Regions from separate parts of the Pseudomonas sp. LBUM1658 genome, predicted to be linked through region 2. Evidence: riboswitches for the same ligand, from Rfam matches in the RefSeq annotation. Region 2 holds a riboswitch; each other region holds the start of a gene.

The links. Region 2 has a riboswitch for cobalamin ahead of ACA064_RS17935 (ABC transporter substrate-binding protein). Riboswitches for the same ligand answer to the same signal wherever they lie in the genome.
Region 1: it holds a riboswitch for cobalamin, as region 2 does, so the genes downstream of both, cobO (cob(I)yrinic acid a,c-diamide adenosyltransferase) here and ACA064_RS17935 (ABC transporter substrate-binding protein) in region 2, are expected to answer to the same signal.
Region 3: it holds a riboswitch for cobalamin, as region 2 does, so the genes downstream of both, ACA064_RS19215 (CbtB domain-containing protein) here and ACA064_RS17935 (ABC transporter substrate-binding protein) in region 2, are expected to answer to the same signal.

Annotation. Positions count from the first base shown of each region.
Region 1 is NZ_CP166798.1:1,537,050-1,544,179, forward strand. Features, by position in the region: gene ACA064_RS07035 (C40 family peptidase) at 1-145, shown strand, start outside; gene ACA064_RS07040 (C40 family peptidase) at 312-845, shown strand; gene ACA064_RS07045 (class I SAM-dependent methyltransferase) at 869-1,531, shown strand; gene ACA064_RS07050 (PQQ-dependent sugar dehydrogenase) at 1,601-2,914, opposite strand; cobalamin riboswitch at 3,069-3,303, shown strand; gene cobO (cob(I)yrinic acid a,c-diamide adenosyltransferase) at 3,385-3,996, shown strand; gene ACA064_RS07060 (cobyrinic acid a,c-diamide synthase CobB) at 4,007-5,389, shown strand; gene bluB (5,6-dimethylbenzimidazole synthase) at 5,386-6,036, shown strand; gene cbiB (adenosylcobinamide-phosphate synthase CbiB) at 6,033-6,941, shown strand; gene cobD (threonine-phosphate decarboxylase CobD) at 6,934-7,130, shown strand, end outside.
Region 2 is NZ_CP166798.1:3,945,855-3,952,984, reverse strand. Features, by position in the region: gene ACA064_RS17955 (carbohydrate porin) at 1-644, shown strand, start outside; gene ACA064_RS17950 (GNAT family N-acetyltransferase) at 1,111-1,617, shown strand; gene ACA064_RS17945 (ABC transporter ATP-binding protein) at 1,695-2,486, opposite strand; gene ACA064_RS17940 (FecCD family ABC transporter permease) at 2,483-3,499, opposite strand; gene ACA064_RS17935 (ABC transporter substrate-binding protein) at 3,496-4,509, opposite strand; cobalamin riboswitch at 4,657-4,851, opposite strand; gene ACA064_RS17930 (alpha/beta fold hydrolase) at 5,267-6,157, shown strand; gene ACA064_RS17925 (alpha amylase C-terminal domain-containing protein) at 6,315-7,130, shown strand, end outside.
Region 3 is NZ_CP166798.1:4,194,297-4,201,426, forward strand. Features, by position in the region: gene cobW (cobalamin biosynthesis protein CobW) at 1-471, opposite strand, end outside; cobalamin riboswitch at 568-779, opposite strand; cobalamin riboswitch at 1,022-1,248, shown strand; gene ACA064_RS19215 (CbtB domain-containing protein) at 1,347-1,541, shown strand; gene ACA064_RS19220 (CbtA family protein) at 1,553-2,245, shown strand; gene ACA064_RS19225 (cobalamin biosynthesis protein) at 2,251-2,664, shown strand; gene cobM (precorrin-4 C(11)-methyltransferase) at 2,746-3,492, shown strand; gene nfuA (Fe-S biogenesis protein NfuA) at 3,679-4,263, opposite strand; partial or broken gene ACA064_RS19240 (fatty acid cis/trans isomerase) at 4,376-6,369, opposite strand; gene metH (methionine synthase) at 6,524-7,130, shown strand, end outside.

The DNA of each region.
Region 1 (7,130 bases), 2.4 Mb from region 2:
TGATGACCAGTTCATCCACTCCAGCAGCCGCCGTAGCGGTGGTGTTCGAGTCGACAAACTGGGCGATAGCTACTGGAGCAAGACCTTCATCGAAGCCAAGCGAGCCCTCGCCATGGCGCCGACTATAATGACCGCTCACAAGTAAGCGTACTTTTAGTAAGGCGAACTTAAAGTCTTACTTGAAGTTTGCCGCGTAGCCGCTAGAATCCTGAATCTATGGTTGATGGCAAACCGCCTACGTTCTGCGTAGGCGGTTTTCTTTTCAGCCTCACGGCAGAGAAAGCCGCATCCAGATCAGGATTGTTCTGCACATGTCGACGTCGGCCCGCCTTGCGCTTCTCGTTTTCGCGGCACTGCTCAGTGCTTGCGCCAGCCGTACTCCGCCACCTGCGCCGGTGATCCGGGCACCTGTTTTCGCCCCCTCCCAAGCATTCTCGCCAGTGGCTGAAGATGTGCTGTTCCAAGCGTTGGGCCTGGTCGGTACACCTTATCGCTGGGGCGGCAATACGCCGGATTCGGGTTTCGATTGCAGTGGTCTGATCGGTTACGTTTATCGTGACGCCGCTGGCATCACTCTGCCGCGTACGACTCGCGAAATGATCGGTATGCGTGCGCAGGATGTCGACCAGAATGCACTGCAGACCGGCGACCTGATATTTTTCGCCACCAATGGCGGCTCGCAAGTCAGTCATGCCGGGATTTATGTCGGCGAAGGCCGATTTGTTCATGCGCCTGCCACCGGCGGAACGGTGAAGCTCGATACCCTGTCCAAAGCCTATTGGCAGAAAGCCTATCTCAGCGCCAAGCGGGTGTTGCAGCCGGAGCGTCTGGCGCGTAACCCTTAGGTCGCACCTTTGCAGAGGTTGTCATGACCGCTCGCACCCTCAATCTCGACGACTCCCTCTACAGCTACCTGCTGGATGTTTCCCTGCGCGAAACGCCACTGTTGCGCCGTTTGCGTGATGAAACCCAGGCACTGCCCATGGCCCGCTGGCAGGTGGCGCCCGAGCAGGGCCAGTTTCTCGCCTTGTTGGTCAAATTGACCGGCGCCCGGCGCTTGCTGGAAGTCGGCACCTTCACCGGTTACAGCGCCTTGTGCATGGCCGCCGCCTTGCCGGATGACGGCAGTCTGATCTGCTGCGATATCCCCGGTGATTACAACGCCACCGCTCGCCGGTACTGGCAGGAGGCGGGCCTGGCACAACGGATTGACTTGCGCCTGGCGCCGGCGCTGGAAACCCTGGAGCAGCTCGAGCAGCAAAGGCAGGGCGCAAGTTTCGATCTGATCTTCATCGATGCCGACAAGGCCAACTATCCGGCCTATCTGGAAAGCGCCTTGCGTCTGCTGCGAAGCGGCGGGCTGGCGATTTTCGATAACACGCTGTGGAGCGGGCGAGTGCTCGAGGTCAATCCCGAGAGTGAAGACACCCGAGCCATCCAGGCCCTGAACCGCGCCTTGAAGGATGACCCGCGGGTAGATTTGTCTTTGCTGCCGCTGGGCGATGGTTTGACGCTGTGCCGTAAGCGGTAGGCATGGATCGCACCACCACGCTTCTTTGGCGTAGAGGAGATCGATAAAGATCGCAGCCTTCGGCAGCTCCTACGGGGCCGCCGACACCCGCCAGATCTTGTTCCCCACATCATCCGCCACCAGCAATCCTCCTTGCCGATCAATCACCACCCCCACTGGTCGGCCCATGGCTTTCTCGTCTGCAGTGAGGAAGCCGGTCAGCACGTCAATCGGTTGGCCGCTGGGTTTGCCGGCGCTGAACGGCACGAAGATTACTTTGTAGCCGCTATGGGGCTTGCGGTTCCAGGAGCCGTGCTGGCCGATGAATGCGCCTTGGGTGAACGGCGCTGGCAGCTTGCTGCCTTCGGCGAAGGTCAGGCCCAATGATGCGGTGTGCGGGCCGACGGCGTAGTCCGGAGCGATGGCTTTGGCCACCAGTGCCGGATCTTGCGGAGTGACGCGTACGTCGACGTGCTGGCCGTAGTAACTGAAGGGCCAGCCATAGAAGGCGCCGTCCTTGACCGAAGTAATGTAGTCCGGCACCAGGTCGCTGCCGATTTCGTCGCGTTCGTTGACGGCGGTCCAGAGTTGCCCGCTCTGTGGTTCCCAGGCCAGGCCGTTGGGGTTGCGCAGGCCTGAGGCGAAAATCCGATGCTGACCGGTGGCGCGGTCGACTTCCCAGATCGCTGCGCGACCTTGTTCCTGCTCCAGACCGTTCTCACCGACGTTGCTGTTGGAACCGACGGTAACGTAGAGCTTGCTGCCATCGTTGCTGGCAATCACGTTCTTGGTCCAGTGGTGATTCAGGGTGCCGCCGGGCAGGTCGACCACCTTGGTTGGCTGCGCAGTGATCGAGGTTTGCCCGCTTTGGTAAGGGAAGCGCACCAGGCGGTCGGTGTCCGCCACGTACAGATCATTGCCCACCAGGGTCATGCCGAACGGCGAGTTGAGGTTCTCGAGGAATACTGTGCGGGTTTCGGCGATGCCATCATGGTCCTTGTCCCGCAGCAGGGTGATCCGGTTCGGGCTCGGGACGGTGGCACCGGCGCGGCCCATGACCTTGCCCATGACCCAGCCCAAAATGCCTTTGCCATCGTCGGGCTTGGGCGGCGAGTTGGTTTCGGCCACCAGCACATCACCGTTGGGCAATACGTAAAGCCAGCGCGGATGATCAAGCCCTTCGGCAAACGCCGCTACCTGAGTGCCACCCGCGGCGGTCGGTCTGGCACCTTCAGGCCAGCCGATGGCCGGGGCGATGTTCATCGTGGGGATCAGGGTTTTGTTCGGTTCCGGCAGCTTCGGCGACGGCCCGGTGCCATCGGAAACCTGCAGGGTGGCGGTTTCACTACAGGCTGCAAGCCCGCCAGTGAGCACGATGACAAGGGCAAGTTGGGCCTTGAGCATGCTGATCTCCCTATGAATGCACTGATGTATTCATAGAGACGCGTAACTGCCGGTTGGTTCAACCTGTCAGCCGCGTGCCGCTTTTTGAACAGTACGGCAATGCCAGGGTGATAGTTGCCCGGGTTTAATTGACGCTCCACCCCCAACCCTCTAACCTTCGCGACTTGTTTCAGGTGCTCTGTGACCCCGGTCGACAGAGTGAAACAGGGAAGCCGGTGAGTGCGCGTTCTGGTACAGAGCGGGCAGCGATCCCGGCGCTGCCCCCGCAACGGTAAATGAGTCAAGACTGTGCTTGGTGCCACTGTGTCGCGAGTCGACCCGGGAAGGCGCGCAGTCGGGGATTACACCCACTCATGAGCCCGGAGACCGGCCTGATCCATCCAACGGCATCACGGTGGGCGATGCCAGGCTTAATGCCGTCTATTTTTATTCCTGCCCCCCGTTATCCATTTCCAACGGAGAGCTGCTCCATGACTGATTCCCCCGATCGTGACGAACGCCATCTGGCACGCATGCTGCGCAAAAAAGCGGTAATCGACGAACGTATCGCCAACTCGCCGAACGAGTGCGGATTGCTGCTGGTCCTGACCGGCAACGGCAAAGGCAAGAGCAGCTCCGCCTTCGGCATGCTCGCCCGGGCCATGGGCCACGGCATGCAATGCGGCGTGGTGCAGTTCATCAAGGGTCGCAACAGCACCGGTGAGGAGCTGTTCTTTCGACGATTCCCCGAGCAAGTACGCTTTCACGTCATGGGCGAAGGCTTCACCTGGGAAACCCAGGACCGCCAGCGTGACATCGCCGCGGCCGAAGCGGCCTGGGCCGTCTCCCGTGAATTGTTGCGTGATCCGGCCATTGGCCTGGTGGTGCTCGATGAGCTGAATATTGCCCTCAAGCACGGTTATCTGGACCTGGACCAGGTGCTCAGCGACTTGCAGGCTCGCCCGCCGATGCAGCATGTACTGGTCACGGGTCGCGGCGCCAAACCCGAAATGATCGACCTGGCCGACACGGTCACCGAAATGGGCGTGCTCAAACATGCGTTCCAGGCCGGGATCAAAGCGCAAAAAGGCATCGAGCTGTGAGTATTCAAGCATGAGGGATGTACGTCATTGCCCGGCGGTATTGATCGCCGCACCGGCTTCCGGTCAGGGCAAGACCACCGTGACCGCCGCTCTGGCCCGCTTGCATCGCAATCAGGGACGCAAGGTTCGGGTGTTCAAGTGCGGTCCGGATTTTCTCGACCCGATGATTCTCGAACGCGCCAGCGGTGCGCCGGTGTATCAACTGGATATGTGGATGGTCGGCGAACAGGAAAGCCGTCGACTGCTGTGGGAAGCGGCGGGCGAAGCAGACCTGATCCTGATCGAAGGGGTCATGGGCCTGTTCGACGGCACACCGTCGAGCGCCGATCTGGCGCGGCACTTTGGCGTCCCGGTGCTTGCAGTGATCGACGGCACGGCCATGGCCCAGACCTTCGGCGCCCTGGCCCTGGGCCTGGCGCGTTATCAGCCGGACCTACCGTTTGCCGGCGTGCTGGCCAATCGCGTAGGCACCTTGCGTCACGCGCAATTGCTCGAAGGCAGCCTGACCGAAGGCCTGCGCTGGTATGGCGCGTTGTCCCGGGAAACCGGGATCGAACTGCCGAGCCGACACCTGGGCCTGGTGCAGGCCAGCGAGCTGAATGATCTGGACCTGCGCCTGGACGCGGCGGCCGAAGCCTTGGCCAGCAGTTGCGAAGTAGCGCTGCCGCCAGCGGTCGAATTTGCCGCGCCTGAGGTGGTTGTCGCCGAACCGCTGCTGGCCGGTGTACGGATTGCCGTGGCCCGCGATGAAGCCTTTGCGTTCACCTATGGCGCGAGCCTGGACTTGTTGCAGGCGATGGGCGCCGAGTTGCTGTTCTTCTCGCCGATCCATGACCGCGAACTGCCCGAGGCTGACAGCTTGTACCTGCCGGGCGGCTACCCGGAATTGCATCATGTCGCGCTGGCGGAAAACGCCACGATGCTGGCCGCGATCCGCGCCCACCACGCGGCCGGCAAGCCGCTGCTGGCCGAGTGTGGCGGCATGTTGTATCTGCTCGATTCGCTGACCGATGTCGAGGGCTTGCGTGCTGAACTGGCGGGGTTGCTGGCGGGTGATGCGGTGATGCAAAAGCGTCTGGCGGCGCTGGCCTTGCAGGCGGTTGAGCTGCCCGAGGGTTCGCTGCGCGGCCATACCTATCACCACTCGTTGACCAGCACGGCGCTGGAGCCGATTGCCCGTGGCCTGAGTCCCAATGGTGGGCGTGGAGCCGAAGCGGTGTATCGCGAGGGGCGGATGACCGCCTCTTATGTGCACTTTTATTTCCCTTCCAATCCATCGGCGGTGGCCGCGCTTTTTGCGCCCGGCCCGCAAACCGCTATCGCGAGCAAGCTCGCTCCTACAGGGGATGCACGATCTAATGTGGGAGCGGGCTTGCTCGCGAAGAGGCCATGACTGACAACGCATTTTCTTCGGACGAACGCGCGGCGGTCTACCGAGTCATCGGCGAGCGCCGCGACATGCGCCATTTCAGCGGCGGCACGGTCGAGCCTGAACTGCTCCGGCGCCTGCTCGAAGCCGCCCATCAAGCCCCCAGCGTTGGCTTGATGCAGCCATGGCGGTTTATCCGCATCAGTGATCGCCCGTTGCGCGGCAAGATCCAGCAACTGGTGGAAGAGGAGCGGGTGCGCACCGCCGAGGCACTGGGCGAACGTTCCGACGAGTTCATGAAGTTGAAAGTCGAAGGCATCAACGACTGCGCCGAAGTGCTGGTCGCGGCGCTGATGGATGATCGCGAGCGGCATATTTTCGGCCGCCGAACGTTGCCGGAAATGGACATGGCGTCCTTGTCCTGCGCCATTCAAAACCTCTGGCTGGCGTCCCGCGCCGAAGGCCTGGGCATGGGCTGGGTGTCGTTGTTCGAGCCCCAGGCACTGGCCGATCTGCTGGGTCTGCCGGCCGGGGCCAAACCGCTGGCGGTGTTGTGCCTGGGGCCAGTAAAGGAATTTTATCCGGCGCCGATGCTGGTGCTCGAAGGCTGGGCGCAGCCGCGTCCGCTGAGTGATTTGCTGTATGAGAATTATTGGGGAGTGAGTCAATGAGTGTGGCGTTATTGAGTGTCGCCGCGGTTGCGCTGGATGCGCTGCTGGGCGAACCCAAACGCTGGCATCCGCTGGTGGCGTTCGGCGGGTTTGCCGATCGCATCGAGCAACGTTTCAACTCCGGCGGGCGTGGCTGGCGCAGCCATGGCGTCACCGCCTGGGTGCTGGCGGTGTTGCCGCTGACGCTGTTGGTGACCGCCTTTTCCTGGCTACCCTATATCGGCTGGCTGGTGGAAATCCTCGCGCTGTATTGCGCCCTTGGTCTGCGCAGCCTTGGCGAGCATGTCGAGCCGGTCGCCCAAGCCCTGCGCAGCGATGACCTGGACGAAGCGCGGCGGCGAGTGGGCTATCTGGTCAGCCGTCAGACCAGTGAGCTTGATACAACGGAGGTCGCTCGGGCCGCCACCGAATCGGTGCTGGAGAACGGTAGCGACGCGGTGTTTGCCGCCTTGTTCTGGTTTGCCATCGCCGGCGCTCCGGGGGTGGTGCTCTATCGCCTGAGCAATACCCTGGACGCGATGTGGGGCTATCGTAATGAACGCTTCGAACGATTCGGCTGGGCGGCGGCGAAGATCGACGATGTGCTCAACTATATTCCTGCGCGCCTGGTGGCCCTGACCTACGCGCTACTGGGCAAGACCCGCCTGGCACTCAAATGCTGGCGGACCCAGGGGCCGACCTGGGACAGCCCCAACGCCGGTCCGGTGATGGCGGCGGGGGCGGGTGCCCTGGGCGTCGAGTTGGGCGGGGCGGCGATTTATCACGGTGAACTGCACCAGCGTCCGCAACTGGGCGAGGGTGTATCGGCCGATGCCGACTCCATCGACCGTGGCTGGCAACTGGTGCAGCGCGGCGTGTGGTTATGGCTGCTGATTCTCTGCGTGGGGGCTGAGTTCTATGCTTGAGCACGGTGGGCGGTTGCGTAAGGCGGCGTTGCAATACGGCATTGCCGAAGCCGATTGGCTGGACCTGTCCAGCGGCCTCGCGCCCTGGCCGTTTCCGGTACCGGAGATTCCCTTGCGCGCCTGGGCTCGCTTGCCGGAAACCGATGATGGTCTCGAGCAAGCCGCCTGCGACTACTACGGCGCCACTCA
Region 2 (7,130 bases):
AGAAAAACGACATCGGTACCCGCAGCAATGAAGCGGGTCTGACGCCTGCGGATTCCGGCTTGCACAGCATGCTGGCCAATCACCAGAAAGACTTTTTCGGCAGGGAAGGCTTCTTCAAAACGGTGCTGCTCTATGGGCAAGGTCTGGGGGCAGAGGTCAAGAATATTGGCTCGGATGGCGAACTGATCGACGACGCCCGCGCTCTGCGTCTGGCGCTTTACGGCGAGACGCCCCTTGCGCCTGGCTGGCGCATCGGCCCCAGTTTGCTGGCCGAACAGAGCAAGAATCGATACGTTAATGGTGACGACTACCGCTGGCTGACCCTGAACGTGCGTCTGGCCAACGAAATCAACAGCAATTTCGAGATGGCTTACGAAGTGAGCTGGCAAACCATGAACCTCGACCCCAAGGGCTACCTGCAACGTAATGCGGTCGACGGTAACTTCTGGAAATTCACGGTCGCCCCGACATTCAAACCCGACTTTGGAGACCTTCTCACACGTCCCGAATTGCGAGTGTTCGCAAGCCTCATGAACTGGTCTTCGGACCTGGACAGATACAGCACCTCAGACAACTTCGGCAAGACGGACTTCAACGCCGGGGGTGTATGGCAGTACGGCATACAGATGGAAACCTGGTTCTGATATCCGCTTCATCTGCGACAATCAGTCTTCGGGCAAGTGCAGCTGGACCTCCATGGCGTCATGCAGGAGTCTGACGCAATGCGGTGAGGATCAATGCCTGGTATCACTGCCGAAATCCACCCCTCAACCCAACCCTCTCCCCACGGGGGAGAGGGAGCAAAATGTGGGTTTCTGAGGATGTGCTGCGACCTGAACGTCATACGTTGAATCCATAGTCGACTCGGTTTCACAGGTCGCAGCAGCTCGGCGGATACCAGAGATCAGTTCCCTCTCCCCCGTGGGGAATCCCTACAGTGAGGGGTGGTTCCTGAGCCTGGTGAACAATCTGAAGCGCTCTTCGCAAAAAATCCGCTTAACTGACCGGCATTACGGCAAGGGGTATCTGTAAATGATGAGTTGCATCCGGTTAGGGGGCGTTGCTATGAACAGGGGTATGGGACTTGAAACTTATAAGCGTTCACTATGTATGAGTAATCAACCAAATATCGAAGCGGTGTCTCGGGTTGAAATACCCGACGTTTTAAATTTTGTCATCCAGGCACGCTCCGAGCTCTTCCCCAACCTGGACACTGCCGGCTTGCCCGCCGACCTGGCAAATTTTGACGAGATTTACCTTCGGGGCGAAGGACGGTTTCTGGTAGCCCGTGATAAAGGACGGATCATCGCCTCGATCGGATATCTTGCATATGACTATCGCTTTCCACAAATTGATTATCGTGGGTTCAAGGTAGTAGAGGTCGTGCGGTTGTTCGTCCTGCCCGAGTTCCGTCGCTCGGGTGTGGCTGGCGAGCTTTACAGATCATTGAAGGGGTTGGCGATGGAGGCCCGGGTCGAAGTGATCTATCTGCACACCCATCCGTTCCTGCCCGGTGCAATAGACTTCTGGCGTAAGCAAGATTTTGAGGTGATCAATGTAGAGGCCGAACCGGTTTGGCAAACGACCCATATGGAGTGCCGTCTGCCAGTGGCTTGAGGGGTGAGAACCCCCCTGTAAGCGGGTACTCGACGGCCAGGCGTATCAATACCCATGATCAAGTATCCGTAAACAAATCAAGCAGAACGAAAGCGCAGAATCCGCGCACCGTCGAAAGGGTCGACAAGGTAATGCGCCTGCACGCCGAAGGTGTCCTGCAGGCGTTTGGGCGTCAGCACCTCAAGCGGCTTGCCGAGGGCGACTAATCGCCCCCGTTCCAGTACCGCTAAACGATCACAGGTCAGCGCCTGGTTGAGGTCGTGCAGAGCTATCAGCGTCGTCACAGGCAGGGCCTGCACAACCTGTAGAATTGCCAGCTGATGCTGGATATCCAAGTGATTGGTCGGCTCGTCCAGCAACAGGATTTTAGGGCGCTGGGCCAAGGCACGAGCGATGTGCACGCGTTGACGTTCGCCACCGGAGAGACTGCGCCAGGAGCGGCTGCAAAGGTGAACCGCATCGACGTCACACAAGGCCTGCTGGACGATGTCATGGTCCTTGCTCGACCAAGGGCTTAACGCTGACAACCAAGGTGTTCGACCCAAGGCGACGGCATCGAACACACTGATCCCATCATCGGTGTCGGCCTGTTGTTCGACCACCGCCAGCGTCTGCGCGATAGTTCGGCGAGGCAGTTCCTTGAGGCGCTGTCCGTCCAGGCGAGCTTCGCCTCGGGTGGGTACCCGCAACCCGGCCAGCAGTTTGAGCAGCGTCGATTTTCCCGAACCATTCGGCCCAACGATGCCGAGGGTCTCGCCGCGACGAATGTCCAGGTTGATGTCATGCAGCAGTTCAACGTCGCGGACATGGAAACCAAGGCCGGAACAACTCAGCACGGATTCACCGATAACAGGCGTGGCAGCATTCATCGGGCATTCCTCCGGCCGATCAGGATCAAAGCGAACACCGGAGCACCGACCAATGCAGTGATGACGCCGACAGGGATCACCTGTCCTTTGATCAGAGTCCGGGAAAGGACGTCAGCGGCGATCAGGAACAGTGCCCCGCCCAGCGCACTGGCCGGCAGCAGACGCGCATGCCGGGTACCCAGCAACAGGCGCACGGCATGGGGAATGACCAGCCCGACGAAACCGATGGAGCCGACAATCGACACCATCACCGCGGTCACCAGTGCGGCGCAACTGATCAGCAGAAATTGCACCCGGCGCACCGCAATGCCGAGCGAGGCGGCCGAGTCGGCGCCAAAGGCGAAGGCATCCAGCGCCCGGCGGTGCCACAGGCAAACCGCGAGACCGGTCAATGCCACGGGCACCGCCAGCCACACCGATGGCCAGCGCACGCCACTGAGATTGCCCAGCAACCAGAACATGATGCCGCGGGCCTGTTCGGAACTGGCCGACTTAGTGATCAGAAACGCAGTGAGCGCATTGAACAATTGCGAACCGGCAATCCCGGCCAGGATGATCTGCCCGGTGCCGCCGGGTGAGCCGCTGGCACGGGCCAGCAAAACAACCACGGCGAAGGCGGCAACGGCCCCGGCAAACGCGCCGACCGACAGCGAAATAAGCCCCGCCCCCAGGCCCAGCAACGCCACCAGCACCGCGCCCGTCGAGGCGCCGGCGGAGATGCCGAGCAGGTAAGGATCGGCCAGCGGGTTACGCAACAGCGATTGCAGGATCACCCCGCAGGTCGCCAGACCCGCACCGCAGGCCGCGGCCACCAGAGCGCGGGTCAGGCGGTAATTCCAGACGATGCCTTCGTCGATCGGGTCGAGGACATAACCGGCAGCCCACAGTTTGTTGGCCAGCACCTGGAACACCACGCCCGGCTCGATCGGCGTCTCACCGATGGCCACACCGGCAATCACGGCAAGAAACAGTGTCACCAATGCCAGCAGAGTACGAATCAGCGTCACGGTCATTTCGGCAGGTCGTAGCCGTTGATGGCCGTTGCCAGTGTTTCAAGACCGTCGAACATTCTCACGCTGGCCTGCATGGCCATTGCGTCGAGGATGATGATGCGATTGTTTTTCACCGCGTCCATGTTGCGGGTCACCGGGTCGCTGCGCAGGAATTCCAGTTTCTTTTGATGGTCGTCAGCGGGGAAGCGACGGCGATCCATACGCGCGATGACCAGGAAAGTCGGGTTGGCCTTAGCGATGGTTTCCCAGCCGACGGTTGGCCATTCCTCGTCGGACTCCACCACGTTACGCACACCCAAAGTGTTGAGCATGAAGTCGGGAATGCCCTTGTGCCCGGCGACATAGGGGTCGATATCCAGACTGGCACTGGAGAACCAGAACAGCGCGCTGGTGTGCTGCAGATCCTTGTTCTGCACGGTGGCAATGGACGTTGCCAGGCTGGCCTTGAGTGTGGCGTTCAGCTGCTGGCCACGTTCCTGCACATCGAAGATTTCAGCCAGTTGGCTGATGCTTTTGTAGAGGCTGTCAATGCGAAACGCCTCCAGACGTGTGCCGTCGGCACCGACCAGGTTGTCCTTGGCTTCACAGTCGGAGGGCATCAGGTAGGTCGGGATCTGCAGCTCGTGGAACTGCTCGCGGGTACCGACCACGCCTTGCGGGCCGACCATCCATTCCAGTTCCACCGCCACCAGTTCCGGACGCTTGCCGATCACCGCCTCGAAACTCGGCTCGTTATTGGCCAGGCGCTCGATCTTGTCGTTCCCTGCCTTGTACTTGGCCAGTACATCGTTGAACCACAGCGAAGTGCCGACCACCCTGTCGTCGAGGCCCATGGCGTAGAGCATTTCGGTGCCGGCCTGGCCGATCGTCACGGCGCGGCCAGGTGCCTGCTCAAAGGTCAGCGTGCTGCCGCAGTTCTCGACAGTCAGGGGGTAATGGGTAGGGGCCGCATGGGCGAGGGCGCAAAAACTCAAGCCCGTGATGAGGGTGGCAAAGCGGGGCAGCAGCATGACGCAATCTCCATTTGAATCGTACACGGAGCAGAGGTGTACGGTCTGGAAACACATCATCGAACGCTGCCAAAAAAGAGCAGTGCAAGGCCGATCACTCAAGTGACCCACGCGGCAAGGATGTCCTTCCCGGACACCCCGCCGGTTAGTGATTTTGCTTGGCCGGCAGGTCTCCTGACTGATGCGTCATCGCCTGGCTCCAGCCTTCCCGGGAGTGATCCCAGTGGCAGTTCAGGAGCAGGCTCAGCACCTACAGTTGCGGGGGCAGTTCCGTTTGATGCTGAGTCAGCACCACGGATTCCCTATTAATCCCATGTGGAAACCGGCGGCGGCATGGTAGTCGATCATGCCGCTCAGCGCGATCCTATGTCTCGAAAGCTGCAAGTCCGGCGAGGTCTCTGCATCGGGATCGAAGATCCGGGACCTGAGCCAGTTCAGCGCTTACGATCAGACGGAACAACTTGTCCGCGCTCTTGCAGACGGGAAAATCCCTGCTTAACTCTGATTCTATGGTCAGTTAGTGACTCTATGGTCACGATAGCCATCCAGGCACCCTCGCATTGTCGTTGCTTGTACTTGCTGCCAGGTTAAACCGGCGCAGGGGTCTGTGTTGACGCATGAAAATCGCCTTAAGTTATTAATGTGTTTGCCTGGCACTTCACTGTCAGGTCCACGTGTCCTGCTTTCTGCGATATGGCCTTGTGGGCAGTTGCTCACGCTGTGCGTTTAGTCCAATTTGTTCCAGGAAGATAATGACATGATGCCCGAAACTGCCATCGTCGAGGTTTGCAAGAAATACAAGGTTTATACCGAGCACTATCTCAACGCCGCCGCTGACAAGACCATCATTCTGGTCAACGGCTCGCTGACAACCACCGCATCCTTTGCCCAAACGGTGCGTTATCTGCAGCCGCGATTCAATGTGGTTCTCTACGACCAGCCCTACGCCGGTCAGTCGAGACTACATAACCTCCAGGACCAACCGATCCATAAGGAAGACGAGGCACAGATACTGCTGGAACTGATCGAACACTTTTGTGTGCACCATGTGCTGTCCTTTTCCTGGGGCGGGGCGGCTACCTTGCTGGCGCTGGCTCAGCGGCCGCGACGAATCGAGAAGGCGGTGATCAATTCATTCGCGGCGCGGATCAGTACACCGATGCGCGATTATCTGGAGAGCGGCCTGAACTTTCTCCATGCCTCTGATCGCGCCAATGTCGGGCGCTTGATCAACAGCACTATTGGCAAGCACCTGCCATCGCTGTTCAAACGCTTTAATCACCGCCATGTCAGCAGCCTGGCCGAGCACGAATACAGGCAGATGCATTTCCACGTCAATGAGGTGCTGACCCACGACATCCACTGCTACATCGCCTGTGCCGATGCCATCGAAATCCCGCTGCTGTTTGTCAACGGCGAATGGGATGAGTACACCTCGGTGGAGGACGCCCGGCTGTTTGCCGATCATGCCCCTCAGTCCCGGTTCCATACCATCAAGAACGCCGGGCACTTCCTCGATATGGAACACCAGGCGGCCTTGCATGACACCCAGCAGGCCTTGCTCGACTTTCTGCAGCCGGCTTCCAGGATCGCGCTGGCGCAGGAGAGCGGGCAACACTGCGCCGCAGGTCAGCTGATACTCCAGTGAGTCTATGGGATCGCACTGATAAGAGGCGGTCAATAGCCCTCGCTCGTGAACGATGGAGACAAGACCATCACGCTGTGCACGATTGGCGGGTACGACTAGCCGATTCCACCATTCGAAGGACCCGCGTCTGCAACGGGGGGTTTGGAGGAGGTAAAGCATGGCACTTTCGCAGAATCATATTTCCCCGACTACCCCGATGGGCGCGAACCTGACCGCGGGCGGAGCGACGTTTCGCGTGTGGGCTCCGCGCGCCCGGGAAGTCCATGTATGTGGCGATTTCAACGGTTGGGTCAGGAACGACTCCACGCAGTTGATGCGCCAGACTGATGGACGTTGGACGGGCTTTGTCACCGGCGCGACTGACGGGAACAAGTACAAGTTCTATATCGTGGGTGAAGGCTCGGAGGGCTTCAAACGCGATCCCTATGCTCGCGAGCTGACAGCGGAATGGCCGAATCCTTCCTGCATAATCCGCTCGGCGCTCAGCTTCCCCTGGCAGGACTGGAACTGGCAAATGCCGGAGTTCAGCGACCTCATCATCTATCAGTTACATGTAGGTACCTGGTACGGCCCTGGGCTGCCGAACCGCGTCGCAACTTTCCTCGACGTGCTTGCCCGGATCGAATACCTGGCCGATTTAGGCATCAACGCTATCGAACCGCTACCGATCGGTGAGTACAGCACGCCGCGCAGCATGGGCTATAACGGATCGGATCTGTTCTCGCCGGAAATGGACTACTTTGTCAGCGCAGCAGAACTGGATCCGTACCTGGCACTCGCAAATCGCCTGCTTGTTCAGAAGGGGAAGTCTCCCCTGACGCGAGGGATACTTGAGGTCGGTATCAATCAGCTGAAAGTACTGATCGATATCTGTCATCACTACAACATCGCTGTGATTTTTGACCTGGTTTACAACCACGCGTCCGGGGATATCCGCGGCCAGGCTGAGTCCATTTACTTCTTCGATCGCGCC
Region 3 (7,130 bases), 250 kb from region 2:
CTGGGCATCCACCTGGTCCGGGAACGCGGCGAAGGTGCCAGCGGCCACGGCCGGGCTGTCGACTACGGTGATCACCGCATCGACGGTGCAGGCGCTACGGATTTCCGGCCACTGGAAGGCTTGTACCAGGGGTTTTGGCAGGGCCAGGCCGGAGGTTTCAATGAGGATGTGGTCCAGGTCAGCGCGACGGGCAACCAACTCGCGCATCACCGGGAAGAACTCTTCCTGGACCGTGCAGCACAGGCAACCGTTGGCCAGTTCATAGACCCGGCCGCTGGCTTCTTCTTCAGTGCAACCGATGGAGCACTGCTTGAGGATTTCGCCGTCGATACCCAGCTCGCCAAATTCGTTGACGATCACTGCGATGCGCCGGCCCTGGGCGTTGTCGAGCATGTGCCGCAGCAAAGTGGTTTTGCCCGAGCCGAGGAAGCCGGTAACGATGGTGACGGGAAGTTTGGCCAGTGTTTTCATCGGATGCCCTTTGGCAAGGTGGCGGGCATACGGGACGACTTGACCGCGCGCACAAGCGCGGAAGATTTCGCCACCGGATCACCCCGCCCGGTTGTAGTGAGAATCTGGGACGAGGCAGGTCTCCTGGCTGACGGTGTGCCAGTCTTTCGACTGGCGAGTTCTGCGCCTTCCCGCGCCTCTGGATAGATGGCGCAGTGGCATGGCAGAAAACCTGACCGTTCACAGTTGCGGGGGCAGCCGCGGCATTGACCGCGTTCCCTTCTTAGCTTCGGTTTGAGTGCCGAAGAACCTCGAAAGCGCAAGGCTACGCATCGCTTGAGGGCGGGTCAATGTTCATCGGCTATTGCGGTCACCTGTGGCGAGGGAGCTTGCTCCCGCTCGGCTGCGCAGCAGTCGTAAAATCTGCAACCACGATTCATCAGGTAGTACGAGTAAACCCAATTGCGACCGCTTCGCGCTCGAACGGGGGCAAGCCCCCTCGCCACAGGGACCTGCGCAATCTTCAGTTGAGAACCCTTGCCAATTGACTCCCAGCCCCCGCCCATGCTCTCCTACACGCCTTGTTACGGGTGCCCTTCACAGGGTGAAACGGGAAACCGGTGAGTCATGTGCTTTACTCAAGCCTTGATCAGTCCGGTGCTGCCCCCGCAACGGTAAGCGAGCGAAGAGTCAGATCCACTGTGCCAGCAGTTCGGCATGGGAAGGTGATTCTTGCAGGCTCGGGCGCAAGCCCAGCCCCTCGCGAGCCCGGAGACCGGCCCGCAATACTGAATAACAAACCCGCGGTGGGCGGGCGCTGTTTGAACCTCTGCGGGCCTGTCTCGCGGGGTTTTCCTGCGCTCGAATCACCCACTGACACACCAGAGGGAAGCGCCATGTCGATCATCAGCAGCACCCGCCACGCAGGCACCAGCAGCACCACAACCACCCTCAGCCAACGCCTGATTGCCGCTATCGGCGCATCGATTCTCGGCGCGTGCCTGGTGTATTTCGCCGGCTTCTCGCACATAGAAGCGGTGCACAATGCCGCCCACGACACCCGTCACAGCTCCGCCTTTCCGTGCCACTGAGACCTGCCGACATGATCAAGCGTATTGCGCAAACCGCAGGTTTCACCGGTCTGCTCGCGGCCTTGTTGCTGACCCTGCTGCAAAGCTTCTGGGTCGCGCCGCTGATTCTCCAGGCGGAAACCTATGAAAATGCCCCGGCTGCCGAAGTTCACGAACATGCTGAAGGCGCGGTCGCCGCTCACACCCATGACGCCGAAGCCTGGCAGCCGGAAGACGGCTGGCAGCGCGTGCTGTCGACCACCGGTGGCAATTTGGTGGTGGCGGTCGGTTTCGCCCTGATGCTCGCCGGTCTCTACACCTTGCGCACACCGAGCCGTACCTCTCAGGGCTTGCTCTGGGGTCTGGCCGGTTACGCGACCTTCTGCCTGGCGCCGACTCTGGGCCTGCCGCCCGAGCTGCCGGGTACTGCCGCGGCCGACCTGGCGCAACGGCAGATCTGGTGGGTCGGTACCGCGGCGTCCACCGCCGTCGGCATCGCGCTGATCGTGTTCGGCAAACATTGGGCGCTGAAGATCCTCGGCGTGGCGACTCTGGCCGTGCCGCACATCATTGGCGCACCACAGCCCGAAGTGCATTCGATGCTCGCCCCGGAAGCGCTCGAAGCCCAATTCAAAATCGCCTCGCAGTTGACCAACGCGGCGTTCTGGCTGGCCCTTGGCCTGATCAGCGCCTGGTTGTTCCGCCGCAACGGCGCAGGTCAGTAACACTCATGACGCCGATCAGCACAGCGCCGACCCTGGTGGTCGGACTGGGCTGCCAGCGTGGTTGCCCCGCCAGCACACTGCGGGCGTTGCTCGACCAGGCGTTGCAGGCCCATAACATCGAGCTTCGAGCGATCCGGGCCTTGGCCAGTATCGACTTGAAACGCGATGAGCCTGGCCTGCTCGAACTGGCCGAGCAACTGGCACTGCCGCTGACGCTGTTCAGTAGCACGCAACTCGCCAGTTTTGAGCCACACCTCAGCCATCACTCAGAGATAGCCTTCGAGCGCACCGGCTGCTACGGCGTGGCTGAAAGCGCGGCCCTGGCACTGGCCGAACAACTGGCGCAAACCCCGGCCAGGCTGCTGATCCTGCGGCAAAAATACGGCCAGGCAACCCTGGCATTAGCCTCCGGCGCGTAAAATCCCCGATAATCCCCGCCCTCGATCATGAGCAATCTTCATCTGAAGCATTGCCGCCACGACTTTGCACAGGAGACCGGCATGACCGTCTACTTTATCGGCGCAGGTCCCGGCGACCCGGAACTGATCACCGTCAAAGGCCAGCGGCTGATCCGCAGCTGCCCGCTGATCATCTATGCCGGCTCGCTGGTGCCGACAGCCGTGCTGGATGGCCACCAGGCCGAACAGGTGGTCAACAGCGCCGAGTTGCACTTGGAACAAATCATTGAACTGATCAAGACCGCCCATGGCAGAGGCCAGGACGTGGCTCGGGTGCATTCCGGTGATCCGAGCCTGTACGGCGCGATTGGCGAGCAGATTCGATACTTGCGCGAGCTGAATATTCCCTTCGAAATCGTCCCCGGCGTGACCGCCACGGCCGCCTGCGCGGCGCTGCTGGGTGCGGAGCTGACGCTGCCGGATGTGTCCCAGAGCGTGATTCTGACCCGGTATGCCGACAAAACCGCGATGCCGGCCGGAGAGGAACTCGCCAACCTGGCGCAGCACGGGGCGACCATGGCGATTCATCTGGGGGTCAACCACCTGGAAAAAATCATCGCCGAGCTGCTTCCGCACTATGGGTCGGACTGCCCGATCGCAGTGATTCATCGCGCCACCTGGCCGGATCAGGATTGGGTGGTGGGGACGCTGGCAGATATCGCGCAAAAGGTTCAGGCCAAGGGATTTCGCCGTACGGCGCTGATTCTGGTGGGCCGGGTGCTGGGCAGTGACAATTTCAGTGAGTCGTCGTTGTATCGTGCAGGGCATGCGCATTTGTACAGACCATAAGCCATTGCCCGAGTGAGCGCAGAACCTGTGGCGAGGGGGCTTGCCCCCGCTCGGCTGCGTAGCAGTCGTAACCAGAGGCACGCGTTTTACCTGACAAATCGCGGTCGCAGATTTTAGGGCTGCTTCGCACCCCAGCGGGGGCAAGCCCCCTCGCCACAGCCGTTTTTTCTGTTTGCAGCGAACGCCTTAGTAGTAGGCGTTTTCTTTCTGCGTGTGGTCGGTGACGTCACGTACACCCTTGAGCTCGGGAATGCGCTCGAGCAGCGTGCGCTCGATGCCTTCACGCAGGGTGACATCGGCCTGGCCGCAACCCTGGCAACCGCCACCGAACTTCAGCACGGCGATACCGTCTTCAACCACCTCGATCAGGCTGACCTGACCACCGTGGCTGGCCAGCCCCGGGTTGATTTCGGTTTGCAGGTAATAGCTGATGCGCTCGTTGATCGGGCTGTCAGCGTTGACCATCGGCACTTTGGCGTTTGGCGCCTTGATGGTCAACTGGCCACCCATGCGATCGGTGGCGTAATCAACCACGGCATCGTCAAGGAAGGCTTCGCTGAAGGAATCGATATAAGCGGTGAAGCTTTTGAGCCCCAGCGCGGTATCTTCCGGTTTTTCCTCACCCGGCTTGCAATAGGCAATGCAGGTTTCGGCATACTGGGTGCCCGGCTGGGTGATAAAAACGCGGATGCCAATCCCCGGGGTGTTCTGCTTGGATAGCAGATCAGCCAGATAATCGTGGGCGGCGTCGGTAATGGTTATGGCGGTCATGGAGACTCCTCACAGGCTTGGACGCAGTTTACGCCAATCATCGCGCCGGACAAAGTCCTAGTATTTATGTCGGGAAAGTACCGGTCATCCCCGATGACGGCCGGCATAGCGCTTACAGATTTTCGTAGCGATTCATGTCCAGCACCCCCGCCTCCACCGGCTCGGTTTCACGCATGTACTGGCTCAGGTCATGGAAATATTGCCAGAACTGCGGATGACTGCGACGAATCCCCCAACGCTCGACGATTTTCTCGAACCCGCCGGCGTCCCTGACCTGCTCCATCCGTGCAACAAAATCAGGCACCTGCCCGGCTGGAATGTTGAAGATAAAGTTCGGATAGCTGCTCAGCACCCCCGGATAAATTGTGACGGTATCCAGCCCCGGCTGATAACGCAGGGATTCGCCGAGCATGAACGCCACGTTGCTGTGGGCGCGATTGCGCAGCAGGCTGTAGACCTCGCGTTTGCCGCTTTGACTCTCGATGCGCAGCACCGTGGCTTCCGGCAGCTGGTCGACCACCCTGAGCCCGGCGGCCGGGTGCGAAGCCAGCTGGCTCAAGGCCTGTTCGGCTTCCTGCAGGGCCGGATCGATGTTCGGCCGCGAGCAATAAGCCCCGCCGCAGCGGTTGATCGGGTCGGGCCTGGCGTTCAAGTCACCGTAGCGAATCAGCAATTGATTGACGAAGTCCCGCTTCGGATCCTGCTCATCCAGATTCAATGCCGTGGGCTGGTCGTTATCGATGGACTCATAGGCCAGCCACATCTTGAACTTGCCGCTGTTCTGGTACCAATCGTCGAGGTAGGCATCCCGGGAGTCGGCCGGCATCAGACGCAGGAAGTTCTGCTCGGCGCCGTTGCGGATCAGGTCAAAGTACAGACGGGTCTGCGCCTGGTGGGAAACGTTGCCGAACACATCGAAATTGACCGCCAACTGGTAATAGGTGCGCTCCAGCAACGGATAGTCGAACAGCCACAGGGTTTGCGGCACTTCACCGATCAAGCCCTTGCTCACCGAGGCGCTGTCGAAGTGCCGAAAAATGCTCAGCAGCGCGTTGTCATTGCCCGCCCACAGGGTCGACCAGCTCGGTGCCGGCGCATCGGCGTAGCTGTCCCGGCGCAAGGCTTCGTATTCGTTGCGCTTGTCGCGATAGCCGTGCCACAGGCTCAGGACGCTGCCGACGTCGTCGTTCTGTCCCGGCATGGCCAGCAATGGCGTTGCCTGGCCACGGTAGTTGGGGTCGGTGATGTAGAGGTCGTGTTCCGGCGCCTGGAACAGCGCCCAGAAGTTGTCGCGAATGACGTCGGTGGCAATCTGCCCACGGCAGACCGGACCGCGGATAAAGGTTCGCACGAAATATTCGGCGTTATCGAGCATGAACTGATACCGCGCCTGAGCCGGGATCGCCTGGAAGGTCTCGAACGGATTGGCCCGGCGCTCCGGCCCGTAGCCCGGCAATGCGCTGACCTGCCAGCTACCACTGTAAAACAGGGTTTTGATCCTCGCCATTTTCGCCGCGCTCAAGGGGTAGGTGATGTGAGTCTTGTGCACGATTACCCCTTGCACCGGCCATAAGCGGTAATAGACCCGGGTCCCCGGGTCGTCATTCGGGCGGCGGCTGGCGATCAGCTCGATCGCTGCCCCGGCGGCGTACGCGAGCGCACCCATTGGAAGAAATGCCCCGGCTCGCCGTCCTTGAAGTAGATGTGCGCAAGGAACCAGTGCTCGAACAACCAGCGGCCGACCAGGCTTTCCCTGCTGCCTGGGGCATTGAGCAGGTTTTCCCACTGAGCAATCTGCAACGCCTCTTTAGCGCTGGGGGTCAGGCCTTGCTCGCCGAAGGCGTCGTAGAACAGCCGCGTCGGAGCTGAAGCCCGGCGGCGTTCACCGTCATAGACCGGGATTTTGCTCGCACCCCGTGCCGCGCCCTCCCCGCTGCCCAGGTTGAGCTGACAGGCGGCGTCATTGCAGGCATGGCAGGCCACGCACTTTTCGGTGAAGATCGGTTGAATGTCGCGGGCGTAGGAAACCGCCGGCGTCGGACCTTGCGCTGTGACGGCACCACTTAAAAGCAGCAGTACACTGCTGATGACCACGCGATACGGCATATCCCTGTCCCGATGATAGAAAAAACGTCGCGATTCTATCGGCCCAGCCCCGCCACCAACATGAGCGATATTCATGCAAAACCCTGCCATGCTCTAAAAGCGCACAGGTTTGCTATCATCGCGCCTCTTTGTATTGGCCTTACCAGGTAGTCCTATGTCCGATCGCAGCGCTCGCCTTCAAGCCCTTCATCAAGCTCTCAAAGAGCGCATCCTGATTCTCGATGGCGGTATGGGCACGATGATCCAGAGCTACAAGCTCGAGGAGCAGGACTACCGTGGTAAACGCTTCGCCGACTGGCCAAGTGACATCAAAGGCAACAACGACCTGTTGATTCTCAGCCGCCCGGACGTGATCGGGGCGATCGAGAAGGCGTATCTGGACGCCGGTGCCGACATTCTCGAAACCAACACCTTCAACGCCACCCAGGTGTCCCAGGCCGATTACGGCATGGAAGCGCTGGTCTACGAGTTGAACGTAGAAGGTGCGCGCCTGGCGCGCAAGGTGGCCGACGCCAAGACGTTGGAAACCCCGGACAAGCCGCGCTTCGTCGCCGGGGTGCTCGGCCCTACCAGTCGCACCTGCTCGCTGTCGCCGGATGTGAATAACCCTGGCTACCGTAACGTGACCTTCGACGAGCTGGTGGAGAACTACAGTGAAGCCACCAAAGGCCTGATCGAAGGCGGCGCCGACCTGATCCTGATCGAAACCATCTTCGACACCTTGAACGCCAAGGCAGCGATCTTCGCCGTGCAAGGCGTGT